DNA from 2 places in the Desulfovulcanus ferrireducens genome. Region 2 is predicted to be linked to the other one. Evidence: predicted binding sites of a transcription regulator. Region 2 holds the regulator's gene; the other holds the start of a gene.

Region 1 (8,049 bases), on a different contig from region 2:
CAGGAAAAACCATGCTTCTACAGACCATTGCCAATTCTATAAATGCTAACCATCCCGACGCCTTTCTCATAGTGCTGCTCATAGATGAGCGTCCAGAAGAAGTCACAGACATGGAGCGTACAGTCAAAGCCGAAGTAATTAGCTCCACTTTTGATGAACCACCCCAAAGGCATGTCCAGGTGGCGGAAATGGTTTTGGAAAAAGCCAAGCGCTTGGTTGAGCGGAAGATGGATGTGGTTATTTTACTGGATAGCATCACAAGGTTGGGGCGGGCATATAATGCTATAACCCCCTCATCCGGTCGGGTTCTGTCCGGAGGTTTGGACGCCAATGCTCTGCAAAGGCCAAAGAGATTTTTTGGGGCTGCACGAAATATTGAAGAAGGAGGAAGCCTGACCATTATTGCAACAGCCTTAATCGACACGGGTTCGCGCATGGATGAGGTTATATTTGAAGAGTTTAAAGGTACTGGCAATATGGACCTTTACCTGGATCGGCACCTGGCTGATAAGCGGGTTTTTCCTGCAATCGATATAAATCGTTCGGGAACCCGCAAGGAAGACTTGCTCTTACCTAAAGATGTGTTAAACCGCGTGTGGATCTTGCGTAAAGTCCTTTCGCCCATGAATCCCATCAATAGTATGGAATTCCTTTTGGATAAAATGCGAGGAACAAAAAATAATAAAGAATTTTTGGATATGATGAATAAATAGTAATTTTATTGTATTTCGGTAAACTTTTTATTAAACTTGGATAATTATTTAAATATGTTTTACTCGAGTCCAGAATATCGGACCCAAAGCTTGGACCTTGGACATTGAATATTAAACATCAAGTCACAAAATACCTGTCTCTTATCCTGATATTTTTCTTTGTTTTTACCCCTTCTGTTTCAAAAGGATACCTGGGCGAGTTTACCATCAAAGATGAGGCAAAGCTGGGGGAGAAGTTTAAAAAACTGATCCGTACCAGGTTCCCGATTATTGAAGATCCGGAAGTGAAAAATTATGTGCAGAAGATTGTGCAGCGCTTGGAAAGAAACATGCCGCCGCAGCTTTTTCCCATAACAGTAGATGTGGTTAACAATAATAATATGAATGCCTTTGCTACTGTAGCTGGGTATATGGTGATTTTTTCCGGTTTAATTTTAGGTATGGAACATGAATCAGAAGTAGCCGCAGTACTGGCTCATGAATTGGCCCATATTTCTCAGCGTCATGTGGCCAAAAATATAGAACGCTCTCAGCTAATCGGTTTAGGAACTTTGCTTGGGGTCTTGGCAGGGGTATTTATCGGTTCTAAAGCTGGCGGGGATGCTCTGGTAGTAGGTTCACTTGCAGGAGCAAAATCTGCCTTTTTAAAGTATTCTCGTGATGATGAGCGTGAAGCTGATCAGGTTGGTTTAAATTTTCTCATGGCCGCAGGCTTTAATCCGCAGGGAATGGTATCTGCCTTTGAAAAGATTCGTAAAAAAAAATGGCTTTCGGGCGGTGGTAATATTCCATCCTATTTAAGTACTCATCCCGGTATAGAGGAAAGAATCGGTTATTTGCAGGAAAGAGTAAACAGACTCAAAAAGAGGGTTGATTTACCTGCCTACAGTGACAAAGAGTTTTATCGGGTTCAAACTTTGCTTCGAGCCAGATACACTGACCCTGCATCGGCTCTTAAATTTTTTCAAGAAAAAGCACTTGATGAGTGTCTACGCGGCCTTGGCAAAGCAATTGCTTTAAGTCGGCTAAACAGAATCAAGGAGGCAGAAGCAGCCTTTATCAAGGTCTTAAAATGTGGTTCAAAGGATCCTCTTTTTTTAAGGGAAGCGGGAAGGTTTTATTATGCCTACGGACAATTGGAGCAGGCAGCATTATACCTGCAAAAGGCTGTTTTATTGAACCCTAAGGATTTAATGGCCCTTTTCTTTTATGCTCGAGTGTTGGCAGAAAAGGGCGATTTTGACACAGCCAGCATCTATTTACGGAAAGTTTTAAAGTATATCCCGGAAGATGCTGAAGTACACGAACATTTGGCTCGGGTTTTGGGCCAGAAAGGGGATAGGTTTGCTGCCCATTTGCATCTTGCCTACGCCAATTTATACAAGAATAATAAAAGACAAACCCGTTTCCATCAAAAAAAGATTAAGTCCCTTGCCAGAACTGACGCTCAGAAGAAAAAGGTGAAAGATTTTGAAAAGGCCTACAAAGAGCGGGCTGAGTTCTGGTGATCATAGAAAATCTGTAAAGATATCTTCTGGCGGATTCGTTGCCTGGCAGGGTTGGGTTTGGGTTTGCTCTTTCATCTTTGCCTTTAAGCCTTTTCATCTTTTTGACTCAACTTTCTGAGTTAATTTGCGAGCGCATTTTTTTCAATGCTAACAAAGAGTTGGACACATCTAAGGCTTGCTTGCGGGCTGTGCATAATGGGGTTAGTCAATAGAATGTTATTTAATACCTTTTCTGTTGTTATGATGGGTTTCGAAAGTTCGATGGAATAACCTCCCTATGCACAGCACTCCCGCAATCTTCGCCAAGATGTGTTACCCAACCCGTTTGTAATGCATTTCAGAAAATGCACTCTTCAATTGTGATGTAATTTGAGGATGTTAATCATGGCAGAAAGTTGAGTTTTTGAGTCTGTGGCCAAACCCTTACTTAAGAGGACATTTTTTATAATTTTTTCAATGCTGATTTCCAATCTGGTAATCGAAATGAAGTTTGTCCACAGACTCTTTAATCTGTTTAGGAATAACTATGCTCAGTATCCGGGAACTCTCCTTTTTCCACTTCCTCTCGGAAACGTGTTATAGCCTCACGAATTGTCCCCCCCAGTTGGGCATATTGTTTTACAAATTTAGGCTTGAAGCGATCGTTGAGTCCTAGGAGATCATGAATAACCAGGACCTGGCCGTCGCAATGAGGGCCCGCGCCTATGCCTATGGTTGGAATAGATACGCTGGATGTAATTTGAGCAGCCAAGTCTGTTGGGATAGCCTCCAGAACAATACTAAAGCACCCGGCTTCTTCCAGTGCCTTAGCGTCCTGGATTAGTGCTTTGGCCTGATTTATATCCTTGCCCTGAACCCTAAATCCACCTAATTGCCTGATACTTTGAGGTGTTAAGCCAATATGTCCTTGAACTGGTATACCTGCATCGACAATAGACCTGATTTTTGCGACTACTTTGCTTCCTCCCTCGAGTTTAACCGCGTGGGCTCGACCTTTTTTCAGAAAAAGACCGGCATTACGCACTGCTTCTTCTACGCTGGCCTGATAAGACATAAAAGGCATATCGGCAATAACCAGAGCTCGTTTAGCTGCCCTGCTTACTGCTCGAGTATGGTGCAACATCTCCTCCATGCCGATGCTTAGGGTATCTTCATGACCTAAAACTACCATAGCCAGAGAGTCGCCAACCAGAATCATATCTACACCACTCTGGTCCACATAATACGATGTGTTGAAATCATAAGCTGTGAGCATGGTCAATTTACGTTGTCCTTTGGCCTTAATGATGTCCAGGATAGTTACCTTATCCTTCATATTGAACTCCTTCATATTGAGATTCGTTGTTTATTGAGAAATATTTAGTATTCGAAAATCACTTTCTCTTTTGAGTCTGTGGCCAAACCCTACTCAAGAGGACAATTTTTCAAAATTTCTTTTCAATCCTGATTTCTAATCTTGTAGTCAAAATGGGGTTTGGCCACAGACTCTTTTATTGTCCAGTAGCTTTCGACAATCACAACGAACTCAATACACCTATCACACGGCGGATGAAAATTCAAAGTGGAGTTTTGTATTCTTTTCTGGTAAATATCATTACAATTTTGTAAAATAACATTTTTTCAATTTTGTAATTTTTTTTAAATTAAAAAATAGTAAAGAAAATAGCTACATACTAAGAATTTTGTTGTGACTGGCCTGTTGGTTTTAAGTAAACTTCTTTAAATTTCACAATGTTATATTGTTGTTTTGTTGGTTGGGCATAGAGGTCGTCAAGAGTTTAAGCAGAATAAGTGTTTGTGGGTATTGATAACAAAAATGTTAAAATTGCTTTTCTTTTTTTACAATTTCGTTTCTTTGTTCTGTTTAGAAGGTCTTGTTTTTTGATAACATCTTGATTTTTAAAGTTATTTACAACTGGCACGTCGATTGCTAATTTTGTAAAAATCTTTTTTGTAGGGAGGGTAAAATGAACGGAGCTGATACTGCGTTTATTCTTGTTTCAGCAGCACTTGTTATGTTTATGACCCCTGGTTTGGCTCTTTTTTACGGAGGCATGACCAGATCCAAGAATGTTCTGGGGACAATCATGCAAAGTTTTATTTGCCTGGGGGTTATCACCATTGTATGGATTTTATGGGGGTATTCTCTATCTTTTGGTAAGGATATTGGTGGGCTCATTGGTGGCTTGGATTTTATCGGGTTAAAAAACGTGGGCATGGAACCAAGCCCTGAATATGCCTCAACTATTCCTCACCTGGCCTTTATGATTTTTCAGGGCATGTTTGCCATTATTACTCCGGCTTTGATTACTGGTGCTTTTGCCGAGAGAATGAAATTTAGCGCGTTTCTTTTGTTTACAATATTATGGTCAACACTTGTCTACAGCCCTTTATGTCACTGGGTTTGGGGCGGAGGCTGGATGGGAGCCATGGGAGCCCTGGACTTTGCCGGTGGCGCAGTCGTACACATGAGCTCCGGAAGTGCAGCCCTGGCAGCTGCTTTAATAATCGGACCCAGGCGTGGTTTTGGGAGCAGATCTTTTCTCCCTCATAATCTGCCCATGACGCTTACTGGTGCGGCTATACTCTGGTTTGGTTGGTTTGGATTTAATGCAGGTAGTGCTTTGGCTATAAATGGGTTAGCTGCCAATGCTTTTGTCACTACTCATATTGCTGCGGCCGCCGCTGCGGTTAGCTGGACACTTATTGAGTGGATGCACCATGGCAAACCTACCACACTTGGTCTTGCCAGTGGAGCAGTTGCTGGCCTCGTCGCAATTACCCCGGCAGCAGGATTTGTAGGCCCTCTTTCAGCTTTGGTTATTGGCTTTGCAGGCGGTATTATCTGTTTTTACGGTGTACTCTTAAAATCCAAGTTTGGTTATGATGACTCTTTAGACGTGGTTGGCATTCATGGTTTGGGTGGTGTTTGGGGAGCCTTGGCAACAGGCCTCTTTGCCAGCAAGATGATTAATCCGGATGGTGCTAATGGACTATTTTTTGGCAATCCATCCCAGCTGTGGATTCAGTTTGTTTCGGTTGTTGCAACCTGTGCCTTTTCATTTATCGTTAGTTTTATTCTCCTTAAATTTGTTGACGCAACCGTTGGATTGCGGGTCGATGATGAAAATGAAGAGCGGGGTTTAGATGTCAGTGAACATAGTGAAAGTGGCTATCAGCTATAAGAGAACAATACAGTACAGGTAGGTGCAGGTTTTAAACCTGCTACCTACCTGTAATATTAAAAATTTCAGGAGTGACTATGAAAAAGGTAGAGATCATCACCAGGCCGTTTAAACTTGACGAAGTCAAGGAAAGTTTGACCAAACTTGGGATAAAAGGAATGACTGTAACAGAAGTGAAAGGTTTTGGCCGGCAGAGGGGGCACAAAGAAGTATATAGAGGGGCTGAGTACCAGGTGGATTTTTTACCCAAGGTCAAAATTGAGGTTGTTATAGAAGAGAGTCTTGTCGCTGATGTCTTGCGCAGCGTTCAGGATGCCGCGCGCACTGGCAAGATCGGAGACGGCAAGATTTTTGTCCTTCCTGTAGACGATGTTGTGCGCATCCGTACCGGAGAAAGTGGAGCCCAGGCCATTTAGGGTAAAAAGAAGGTTGGGAGTTGAGAAGTAAGAAGATGAGAAAAGAAGATGTGTAATGCCATAACACGGCTTGTTAGGTTCAGGGATGAAATTGATCATCCTGTGTTGAACAAAATAGGAGGAAAGGGGTTTGTACATAAATATGCACAGGCTGTTGATGACTATTTCAAGGACAGGCTTGCAGAGATTCATCCCTCAACTTCTCAACTTCCCAACCTTTTAACTTCCTCTTTTGCTCTTGTAGCAGTGGGCGGATATGGACGATCGGAGCTATGTCCGGGGTCGGATATTGATGTTTTAATTTTGTTTGCGGAAGATATACCGGTTGAGGCCGAAGACCTGGCTCGTGACTTGTTTCATCCTCTCTGGGATGCAGGTCTTGACCTTGGTCATGGGGTTCGTTCTGTAAAAGAATGCTTGGCCTTGTCCAGGAAAAACCTGGATGTTTTCACCTCGCTTTTGGATATGCGTTTTTTAGCAGGGGACAGGGAGATTTTTTCTCAACTTCATACCCTTGTTCAAAACGAACTTGTTCCGGAATTAAAGTCTAGATTTATCGAATGGCTGAAAGAAAAGTATGAGCAAAGAAGGAAGCAGCTTGGTGATGCCAGTGCCATGATTGAGCCGCATCTTAAGGAAGGCTTGGGCGGGCTGCGAGATTATCACTATATACTCTGGCTCGCTCGAGTTCATTTTGCTTTGAGGGAGAACGATGAACTGGTCAAACATGGTCTTTTATCTCATCCTGAATACGAGGCCTTACAGACACACCTAGACTTTCTTTTTTTGGTTCGTTCTCACCTGCACCTTTTAACAGGCAGAAGGACTGATCTTCTCCACTTTGAACTTCAGCCAGACCTGGCCCTTAAACTAGGTTTTAAAGACCAAAGAGGCAAGTTTGGCGTGGAGAGTTTTTTGTCCAGACTGCACCGTGAGATGACTAGCCTCAAGGTGTTGTGCCGTTTGTTTTTGCATACCTATTTTTCAGCAAAGACAGAGTTATTTTCGTATTCAGACGGGCAACTCGCCTTGCCTCAAGAATTTAAGTTTGATGGTCGGAAACTTTCCTTTCAGACTCCGGAGGCAATTTTAAGCAATAACTTGCTGATATTGGAAATTTTTAAGCAAAGTGCTTTGCTTGGGGCACCACTCTCCTGGGAAACCAGACGACTTATTGGTCAGCTTGTGCCCATGACTATGACCAGCCTTCAGTCCCATGTCCATGCCGGACAAAGATTCCTTGATATCTTATTGTCACAGAAGGCGGACTTTGCCCTGGAACAGATGCTTGAAACAGGTTTCCTCGGGTCGTTTATTCCCGAGTTTGGTCTGGTCCAGGACCAGGTACAATTCGATGCTTACCATACTTATCCTGTTGGCCAACATAGCGTTAAAACTGTTTCTTTTTTGTGTAATTTTGCTCGGGATGATGAAGATTTCTTAAGTGAATATTTAAGCGATTACGTTGCTGACGCAGCACTTCGTCTGGCAGCTCTTTTACATGATATTGGTAAGGGGCAAAAAGGTCATGCCCGGGTAGGAGCAAAACTTGCCCGCAAAATTTTAGCCCGCTTGCGTATTGATGAAGCAATTATCGCGCAAACAGCCTTTCTCATTGAACATCATTTGTTGTTAATTAAGACTGCGACTCGACAGGACCTTGAAGATGAATCCGTGATTATTAATCTGGCGAGTCAAATTGGTTCGGTTCACAGGCTAGCACTACTCACCTTGCTTTCTTATGCTGATTCAAAGGCCACCGGACCCAAGGCTTGGAATCCATGGGTCGAAGCCTTGCTTAAAGAGATCTTTTTTAAAGTCAGGAAAATACTTGAGCAGGGTAGTCTGGCCAGTCCACACGCTGCACATAAAATGGCCACTACCAGAGACCGTTTGCGTAGCTTGGCAAAAAATGATTTTGATTTTGAACAGTTAGAGGAACTCCTGGATGCTTTACCTTCGCGTTACTTACTCCATTTTTCTCCAGAAACAATACATGCTCACCTGTTATTAATTAAAAGGTTATTTCAAGAAGGAAAAGCAAACTCTTTTAAAGGTGGCTGCAAGGGGTTTATTCTTGACGCTCATGAAAATTCTCAAGCCCGGTGCTGGGAACTGACTGTAGTTAGCTATGATGAGCCAGGCCTTTTTATGAATATAGCCGGAGTGTTGGCTCTTAATAATATTAATATCTTATCTGCAGACTTGAATGTTTTTAAAAACGATA
Region 2 (8,049 bases):
TTTTTTATCCGGTGGTGAGAGAAGAAGATTGGAGATAGCCCGGGCCCTGATCCAGGATCCTAAGTTTATGCTTCTTGATGAACCATTTGCAGGCATAGATCCCATAGCTGTTGATGACATCCAGAAAATAATTTTGCGTTTGAAAAAAAAGAACATTGGAGTACTTATTTCAGACCACAATGTGCGTGAGACCTTGCGTATTTGTGATCGGGCTTACTTAGTCTATGACGGGCAGGTAATTTTGAATGGAACCCCAGAGGAAATTATTGCTGATTCAAAGGCCCGAAGAGTCTATCTAGGAGAATCTTTTTGCCTGTAGGTTTTAAGTTGACTTTTTGTCATTTACACTAACTATTATCTTGGGTAGATTAACAGAAAGTAAACAATTCGTAGTTTGCGTATGAAATTTTGAATTTGAAAACGAGTATTACACTGCTATTCACTTAAACAAACAAATAATATTATCCATCGGTTACGCACGAGATTATGGCACTTGAGTTAAGACAGCAACTAAAGCTCTCTCAGCAGCTAGTCATGACACCGCAATTGCAGCAAGCAATTAAATTGTTGCAATTGTCCAGGGTGGAGCTTGTCGAGGTAGTTCAGAAGGAGCTATTGGAGAATCCCATGTTGGAAGAGGCAAATCATGAGGTTGCCTTGGAAGATGACAGTGAACTTTTAAAAAAGAACGACCAGCTGTCTGAACTCAATGTGGAAGAAAAGGAGTTGGTTAAAAACGCTGATTGGGAAGACTATCTAGGTCAATTTTCCAGCGCTTCCAAACAGGCTCTGGCTAGGGAAGTAGAGGTTCCAGAAGAAGTCCAGTCTCTTGAAGCAAGATATGCTACCAAGCCATCTCTGGAAGGTCACTTACTCTGGCAATTACACTTGTCTGACTTTACCGAAAAGGAAATGGAAATCGGGGAAGAAATAATTGGTAATCTTGATTCCAGGGGGTATCTGGCGGCTTCTGTTGAAGAAATAGCAGAGACACTAGGTGTGCAGATAAAACAGGTAGAAGAGGTGCTGAGACGTATTCAACAATTTGATCCTGTTGGAGTAGCAGCAAGAAGTCCACAGGAATGCCTGCTGGTGCAGTTGGAAGCGTATGGTGAAACAGATCCAATATTAGTTAGTTTGGTTAAAGATCATCTGGAAGACATTGAAAAGAGAAGGTTCGCTCCTTTACTGAAGAAATTTAAGATCAGTAAAGAGTTGATGAAGGAATACCTGGACTTGTTACAACGTTTGGATCCATATCCTGGATCGAGTTATGGTGGAGAAGATGTAGTTTATATTAGTCCGGATGTATTTGTATATAAGTATGAAGATGATTTTGTAATTGTTTTAAACGACGAAGGTCTGCCTAAACTACAGTTGAGCCCCTACTATACTGGAGATTTAAATTTAAGTCGCGGTAGGAAAAAGAGCAATATAAGCGCTGATGAAGAATATATGCAGGAAAAGATGCGTTCTGCCATGTGGTTGATGAAGAGTTTGCATCAAAGACAAAGTACCTTGTATAAGGTTATGGAGAGCATTGTCCGCTTTCAGCGTGATTTTTTTGAGCACGGAGTGAGTAAATTAAAGCCCCTTATTTTAAGAGATGTGGCTGAAGATATTAATATGCATGAATCTACAGTAAGCAGGATTACTACGAATAAGTATGTAGCTACTCCGCATGGTATTTTTGAACTAAAATTTTTCTTTAATAGTGGATTGTCCACAGATGATGGCAGTCAGGTAGGGTCTGAGAGTATAAAAGCAGCGATTAAGAAGATAATTGAGTCCGAAGATTCTAAAAAGCCTTTGAGCGATGAAGCTATTGCCAAAAAATTAAAAGAGGAGATTGATGTCAATATTGCCCGTCGGACAGTGGCCAAATATAGGGCAGCTTTAAATATCCCTTCTTCTTCGAGGCGGAAGAAAATTTTTTAGTAAGTGATGTAGTGTTTATAATACGTGCTTTATGGAATTTGTAGTTGATAGTCTTTATTGATGTGTCTACGAAAAAAAATTATTTTTATAATTTGATTGGACCCCGCCATAGCGGGATAAAAAACCCAATAAACACCAAAAGGGGGGCTATTTATGAAGATTAAGTTTAATTTCAAAAATTTTGAACCTTCTGAACATTTAAAAAAATATGCCCGGACAAGATTGGAAAAGATATCTAAATATATAATTGATAGTGAAAATGCGGAATTGCAAGTCAATCTGGAAGTGGAAAAGTTCAGGCATATTGCGGAAGTAATTTTGACTGGAAAAAATTTACACATCTCCGCTAATGAAGAAAGCGAAGATATGTATTCAAGTATAGATTTAATAGTAGATAAAGTTGAAGCTCAGGTCAAAAAAATTAGGGACAAAGAAAAGGACAGACATAAAAAGAAAAAAGGAAAGTCTGTCCGTATGGATGTCATTAGTTTCAGCCAGAGTGAATCCGGTCAAAAAGAACCTGTTATTGTTCAGACAGATCAGTACGAGCCAAAACCAATGTCAGTTGAAGAAGCAGCAATGCAACTGGATACTTTAAACTATGATTTTTTAGTTTTTCTTAATGCAGACACAGAAAGAGTAAATGTTATTTATAGACGGAAAAATGGTGATTTTGGCCTAATTGATCCAGGGATTTAAAGAAATGAAGTTAGTTCATTACTTAGATGAGGACTTAATCATTCCAAGCCTTACAGCCAGGACTAAATCTGAGGTCCTGGCTGAACTTATATCTCCATTGGCGGCCAAATTTACTTTTATTGATAAAGCTCATGTACATGAAGTCTTACTTGACCGAGAGAAATTGGGCACCACGGGGATAGGAGACGGGGTTGCTATTCCCCACGGCAAACTGGAAGATCTCGAGGATGTACTTTTGGTTGCCGGTCGAAGTCTTGAAGGGGTTGACTTTGATGCCCTAGACCATAAACCAGTACATATCTTTTTTATGTTACTTGCTCCGGAAAAGAGCGCAGGCAAGCATCTTAAGGTTCTGGCTTTTGTGTCCAGACTTCTTCAGGACGTCACTTTTAAGGAGTCTTTTTTAGGAGCAAAGGACAAGCAGGAGCTATGGAGTTTTTTAAGTTCTGTTTAATCTATTGTAGAGATTAAGGTTCAGAAAATCAAAGCTCAGAAACCAGATTAGCACATTGTCAAAAAATAGAAATTTTCCAATTATAATTATTACCGGTTTATCAGGGGCAGGGAAGAGTACAGTTTTAAAGGTTTTCGAAGACCTCGGATTTTTTAGTATTGACGGTCTGCCTGTCAGCCTGGTTCGATCATTAATCGACCTCTTTGTTAAAGAAAATCCCAAGGATTACCGAGGGCTGGCATTAGGCATGGATTTGCGTCAGCAGGATTTTATCCAGCAGTGGGCAACGGTCAGGGATAGCTTGCAAAAAGATTGTCCTGCCTGGCAGTCGCATATGCTAATTTTTTTAGAAGCATCTATTCCGGTTCTCGTTCGTCGCTATGCCACTACCAGACGGCCACATCCGCTGGCGGGGCAAAATCTAGGCTTGGAAGATGCTTTGAAAAAAGAAAAGAGCATTTTAGAGCCATTGCGCCAGGATGCTGACCTTGTTATTGATACTTCCAGTTACTCCATTCACGATTTAAGGCGCGCTATCCAGGAAAAGTGGGAATGTCTGGAGCAGTCATGTTCAGGAATGAGAGTCCATCTGATCTCATTTGGATTCAAATATGGGGTACCTTTGGAAGCAGACATGGTATTTGATCTCCGCTTTTTACCCAATCCTTATTTTCAACCAGAACTGCGTCCATTGTCCGGGAAGGAGCAGGTCGTGGCAGAGTTTGTTTTGCGACGGGATCCGGCTCCTTTCTTTATGGATCAGTTCAAGTCGTTTTTGGGCTTTGTTGTTCCCTTATATGCCCAGGAAGGTCGATACAGGCTAACTTTGGCCATGGGTTGTACCGGGGGCAGACATCGTTCTGTGGCTGTCACAGAAGAAATATATAAGTTTTTAGAAGACAAGGGCTTTATGGTGTCGATTGAACATCGGCATCTGGAGCTGGGTTAAAGGCAGACAAGGCGTCAAGATATGTAGGTTGTGATAGCGCAGTCTCGGAAAAAGAAGTCGGGAGAACAAGAAGAAAGGGAAGATAAGATGGGTTGAAAGTAAAAGTGATGTAATGAGAAGGCTTATCCTCCTATTTCCTATTTTTTGCTGCTGGCTGTTGGATAAAAAGCTCAAGGCTGGAAGAAATTTTGAAATATCAGCTACGAGCTAAATAAGGGAAAGCAATGATTGGAATCGTTTTAGTAACGCATGGCGATTTTGGTGTTGGGTTGATTGAAGCAGCCCAAATGATTTTAGGAGACGTGAAAGCCTGCAAAAGTATTGGCATTGACGTCTCCAAACCTATGGATGTTATCCTTGAAGAGTTAAAAGACACTGTCCAGGCTTTGGATGCTGGTAAGGGAGTATTGATTTTAACTGATATGTTTGGTGGCACTCCGACCAATCTAAGCCTTTCTCTTTTGGGGGTAAAAAAGTTAGAAGTCATTACAGGGGTCAATTTGCCTATGCTCTTAAAGGCTTTGAGTAGCAGGGAGCTTCCCTTGGAGAAATTGGCTGCAGAGGTTAAATCAGCTGGTAGACAGGGGATTGTTGTTGCCGGAGAAGTATTGAAAAGGCCTGTGAGTAACCAAAAAGGTTGAGAGGAGATAGACTAAGAGAGAAAAAATTTTTATTGGCAGCTTGTGGTTCTCACGGACACAACTTTTCATCTCTTGGCCTTTTTATTTTTTTGTTGTTTTACCTTTTAACTTTTTTATTTTACGAAAATGCTTTGGGTGCGTATAGATAATCGTCTGGTACATGGTCAGGTTATTGAAACTTGGCTTCCATATACTAAGGCCAGGGTTATGATAGTGGTAAATGATGATTTGGCAGCTGATCCTTTGCGACAAGAAATAGTGAAATTGGCTATCCCACAGGAAGTGGAAATTATTTTTTCGTCTATTGAGGATTCTTTAGCTTACGTGAAAAATAGGTTTGAGAGCCAGGAAGGATCGGTTTTTATTTTATTTGCTACCTGTGAAGACGCACGCATGGCCTATGAAAAAGGCCTAGATTTTGACTCCTTAAATGTTGGAAATCTCCACTATGGACCAGGTAAGAAACAGGTCTGTGCGCATATTGCCTTGAGCCAGGAAGATATCTCTTGCTTGAAGTTTTTTACCAAAAAGGGAGTTAAACTTGATTTTCGCTGCGTACCGCATAAACCTGTGCAGGTGAGTGAATGGTAGAACTATCGTTATTATCCACTCATAACATTGTTTTTCTGGGGAGTTTTTTTTTGCCTTATTTTCCTTGTTCAGGTTTGCTCTGAATTTTGGTTTTGTTGATCGGCCTCTGGTTGCTGCGCTTTTTTGGTCTTACATTACTGGTGAGTGGTCTGTAAGTCTTAATCTGGCTATATTTTTTGAGCTGTTCTGGCTTGATTTATTTCCAGCCGGAACCTTTATCCCTCCACAGTCCTTATTTTCTACTTTTGCAAGTATAACCTTGATTCATATTCTGAATCTGAATTTAATAGAAGAGATTTTTTTTGCCATGATTTTGACCATACCTTTGGCCTTGTTTGGCTCTTGGCTAGAAGGACGACAAAGGGAGTGGCAGAATAAAAGTTATAACCAGTTACTAAAGCGTTGCAGACGTGGGTACCAGAACGAGAATAAATTTTGTCCGGGAAAATTAATTTCAGGGTCTATCCTTCAGATTTTGACCATAAATATTGTCTTTGCCTATCTTTCTATCCATTTTCTTATTTTTATTTATGAAAAGATTGCACCCATTTTGCCTAGAAATTCTTTTTTGGCCTGGCCTTATTTATGGATTTTTGCCAGTATTGGGGGGATTCTTAGTCTTCGCATTCGCAGAGCTTACGCGGTGTTTTTTACCGGGGTTCTTACGGCTGGAGCTTATTTGATATTTAAGAGCTTGTAGCCGAACCTTTTTATCAGCTTAATTTCCATGGTTTATTCCAGTCTTGGTTTCTTGCATGCTGGTACAGAGACTTGGATACATCTAAAACTTGCTTGCGGACAGAGCATAATGGGATATTTTGGGCAAACAGATTTTTTTATTGTCGATAGTTATGGTTAACATCGCAAAGTGTTTAGCCCATTCATCCCGATGCTCTGTTTTTCCGCAAGCTTCCCTAAGATGGGTTACCCAAGCCGTTTGTAATGAATTTCAGAAACCATGACTTTCAACCAGCGTTTAAAATTGAGGGGTTAGCCACATACATTTAAAGAATTTGGCTAAACACCAGAGAGATGGTTCGCGTTTTCAAGTTCGAGATAATGTAGACTGAGACAGACGATAGCGGCTGTTTCCCAGCGTAGGATAGATGTACCCAGGGAAAAGGTCTTAAATCCATTTTGGGTCAATTCTTTTACTTCAGCTGCACTTAATCCCCCTTCAGGGCCTATAACTACCAGATTTTTCTCTTCTTTGCATATATCCTGGCCGGTTATAATGTTTTCAGGCGGACATTTTTCCCATAAAACGATTTTTTGTTTAAAATTTTGAGCGTAATGGATTAATTCCGAAAGGCCGGATAGGTTCAAAACTTCAGGCAGCCAGGGGTTTTGGCATTGTTTGGCTGCGGCAATAAGCCTGTTTCTCCAGTTTTCCTTTGGTGTCTGTCCGGGCCGGCCCTGGCTGAACTCTCCTGGCCAAAAGATTATTTTCCAGGCCTTGAGCTCCACAGCCTTTTCCAAAATCCATGCTCTGCGGGATGACTTGGTCCAGCCTATAGCCAGGTAGAGTTTTTTGTTGGGCTTATCTTGGGTCCATATTTTAACTGGCTGTAAATACGCCTTTCTTTTTTTAACCTGTTCAAGTTTGAATAAGCCGAGCCGGCCCTGACCGTCCAGTACTTTAATTGTTGTCCCCGGTTTTGCGCGCAAGACTTTGATTAGATGGACAGCTTCCTGTCCATCTAGAAGATATGGAGGCTTCCAGTAGTGGGGGGCAAGAAAGAACGTGTGCATTAATGTCTTGCGGAGGGGCTCAAAGTTTTGAGTCCCTACAATTTAATTCTGGCTGTTCCCTGTTTGTAAAAAGGAAGCTCTGCCTTCTCTGCTTTTAGTTCTGTCCTAGAACCCTTGATTATATATTCATTTTTATCAGCAAACTCTTTATCCACATAGGCCAGGGCGATGCAAAAACCTAAAGAGGGCGCAAAGGAACCGCTAGTTACCTGACCGACCTTTTCCCCCGCATAAAAGACCTGATCCCCATGCCTTGCACTCCTGCGGCCGGGGATTTTTAGAGGGATAAGTTTCTCTCTGACATCATTCACCTTGTCTCGACCAATATAGTTGGCCTCAGATTTGAGCATAAAACCGTATCCGGCTTCTACTGGTGTATGATGTTGATCCAGATCCTGACCATACAGAGGCAGGCCGGCTTCCAGGCGCAATGTGTCTCTTGCTCCTAAACCAGCCGGCTCAACTAACTTGTTTTCTAAAAGCATAGTCCAGAGGCTTTCAGCCTTGTTCCAGGGTAGATAAAATTCGTAGCCTAGTTCACCGGTGTAACCGGTCCGGCTGATTATAAGATCATATCCGTTAAAATTAATCTGTCGGAAATTAAAGTAACCAAGGGTGCGCCATTGCCCCGGGATAGTTTCTTCCAGAACTTCAATGGACTTAGGCCCCTGAAGGTCAATTTTTGCCAGCTCAAGAGAAACATTGGTTATGGTTACGTTTTGGGGTAAATGGGTCTTTATCCACTCAAAGTCAGAATCAATACAGGCTCCGTTGACCACGAGCATAAACTTGTGCTCTTCCAAGCGATAGACAATGAGATCATCCAAAACTCCGCCACTTTCATTGAGCATAAAGCCGTAACGACACTTACCCGGAGTCAATGTTTTTAAATTATGAGTCAAAATATTGCTTAAGGCTTGTTCTGCCTGGTCGCCGCTGATTATAAATTCCCCCATATGGGAAATGTCAAATATGGATGCAGCTGCTCGGGTGTGTTTATGTTCGGCCATTATCCCGGAGTATTG

What was found. Region 2 encodes sigma-54, which starts transcription at its own class of promoters, with help from an activator protein. Its sites were predicted from a motif close to CTGGCACGGNNNNTGCTT; they were not measured.
Region 1: a site for sigma-54 is predicted at 4,137-4,154, ahead of KFV02_RS08445 (ammonium transporter). Genes of this name have one in related genera too.

What each region holds. Positions count from the first base shown of each region.
Region 1 is NZ_JAGUQP010000021.1:42,213-50,261, forward strand. It holds gene rho (transcription termination factor Rho) at 1-713, shown strand, start outside; gene KFV02_RS08435 (beta-barrel assembly-enhancing protease) at 818-2,221, shown strand; gene panB (3-methyl-2-oxobutanoate hydroxymethyltransferase) at 2,736-3,536, opposite strand; gene KFV02_RS08445 (ammonium transporter) at 4,189-5,406, shown strand; gene KFV02_RS08450 (P-II family nitrogen regulator) at 5,484-5,822, shown strand; gene glnD ([protein-PII] uridylyltransferase) at 5,871-8,049, shown strand, end outside.
Region 2 is NZ_JAGUQP010000012.1:9,716-17,764, forward strand. It holds gene lptB (LPS export ABC transporter ATP-binding protein) at 1-319, shown strand, start outside; gene rpoN (RNA polymerase factor sigma-54) at 487-1,938, shown strand; gene hpf (ribosome hibernation-promoting factor, HPF/YfiA family) at 2,092-2,637, shown strand; gene KFV02_RS05585 (PTS sugar transporter subunit IIA) at 2,642-3,091, shown strand; gene rapZ (RNase adapter RapZ) at 3,147-4,040, shown strand; gene KFV02_RS05595 (PTS sugar transporter subunit IIA) at 4,265-4,681, shown strand; gene KFV02_RS05600 (PTS sugar transporter subunit IIB) at 4,808-5,272, shown strand; gene KFV02_RS05605 (hypothetical protein) at 5,337-5,972, shown strand; gene KFV02_RS05610 (16S rRNA (uracil(1498)-N(3))-methyltransferase) at 6,290-7,024, opposite strand; gene gcvT (glycine cleavage system aminomethyltransferase GcvT) at 7,060-8,049, opposite strand, start outside.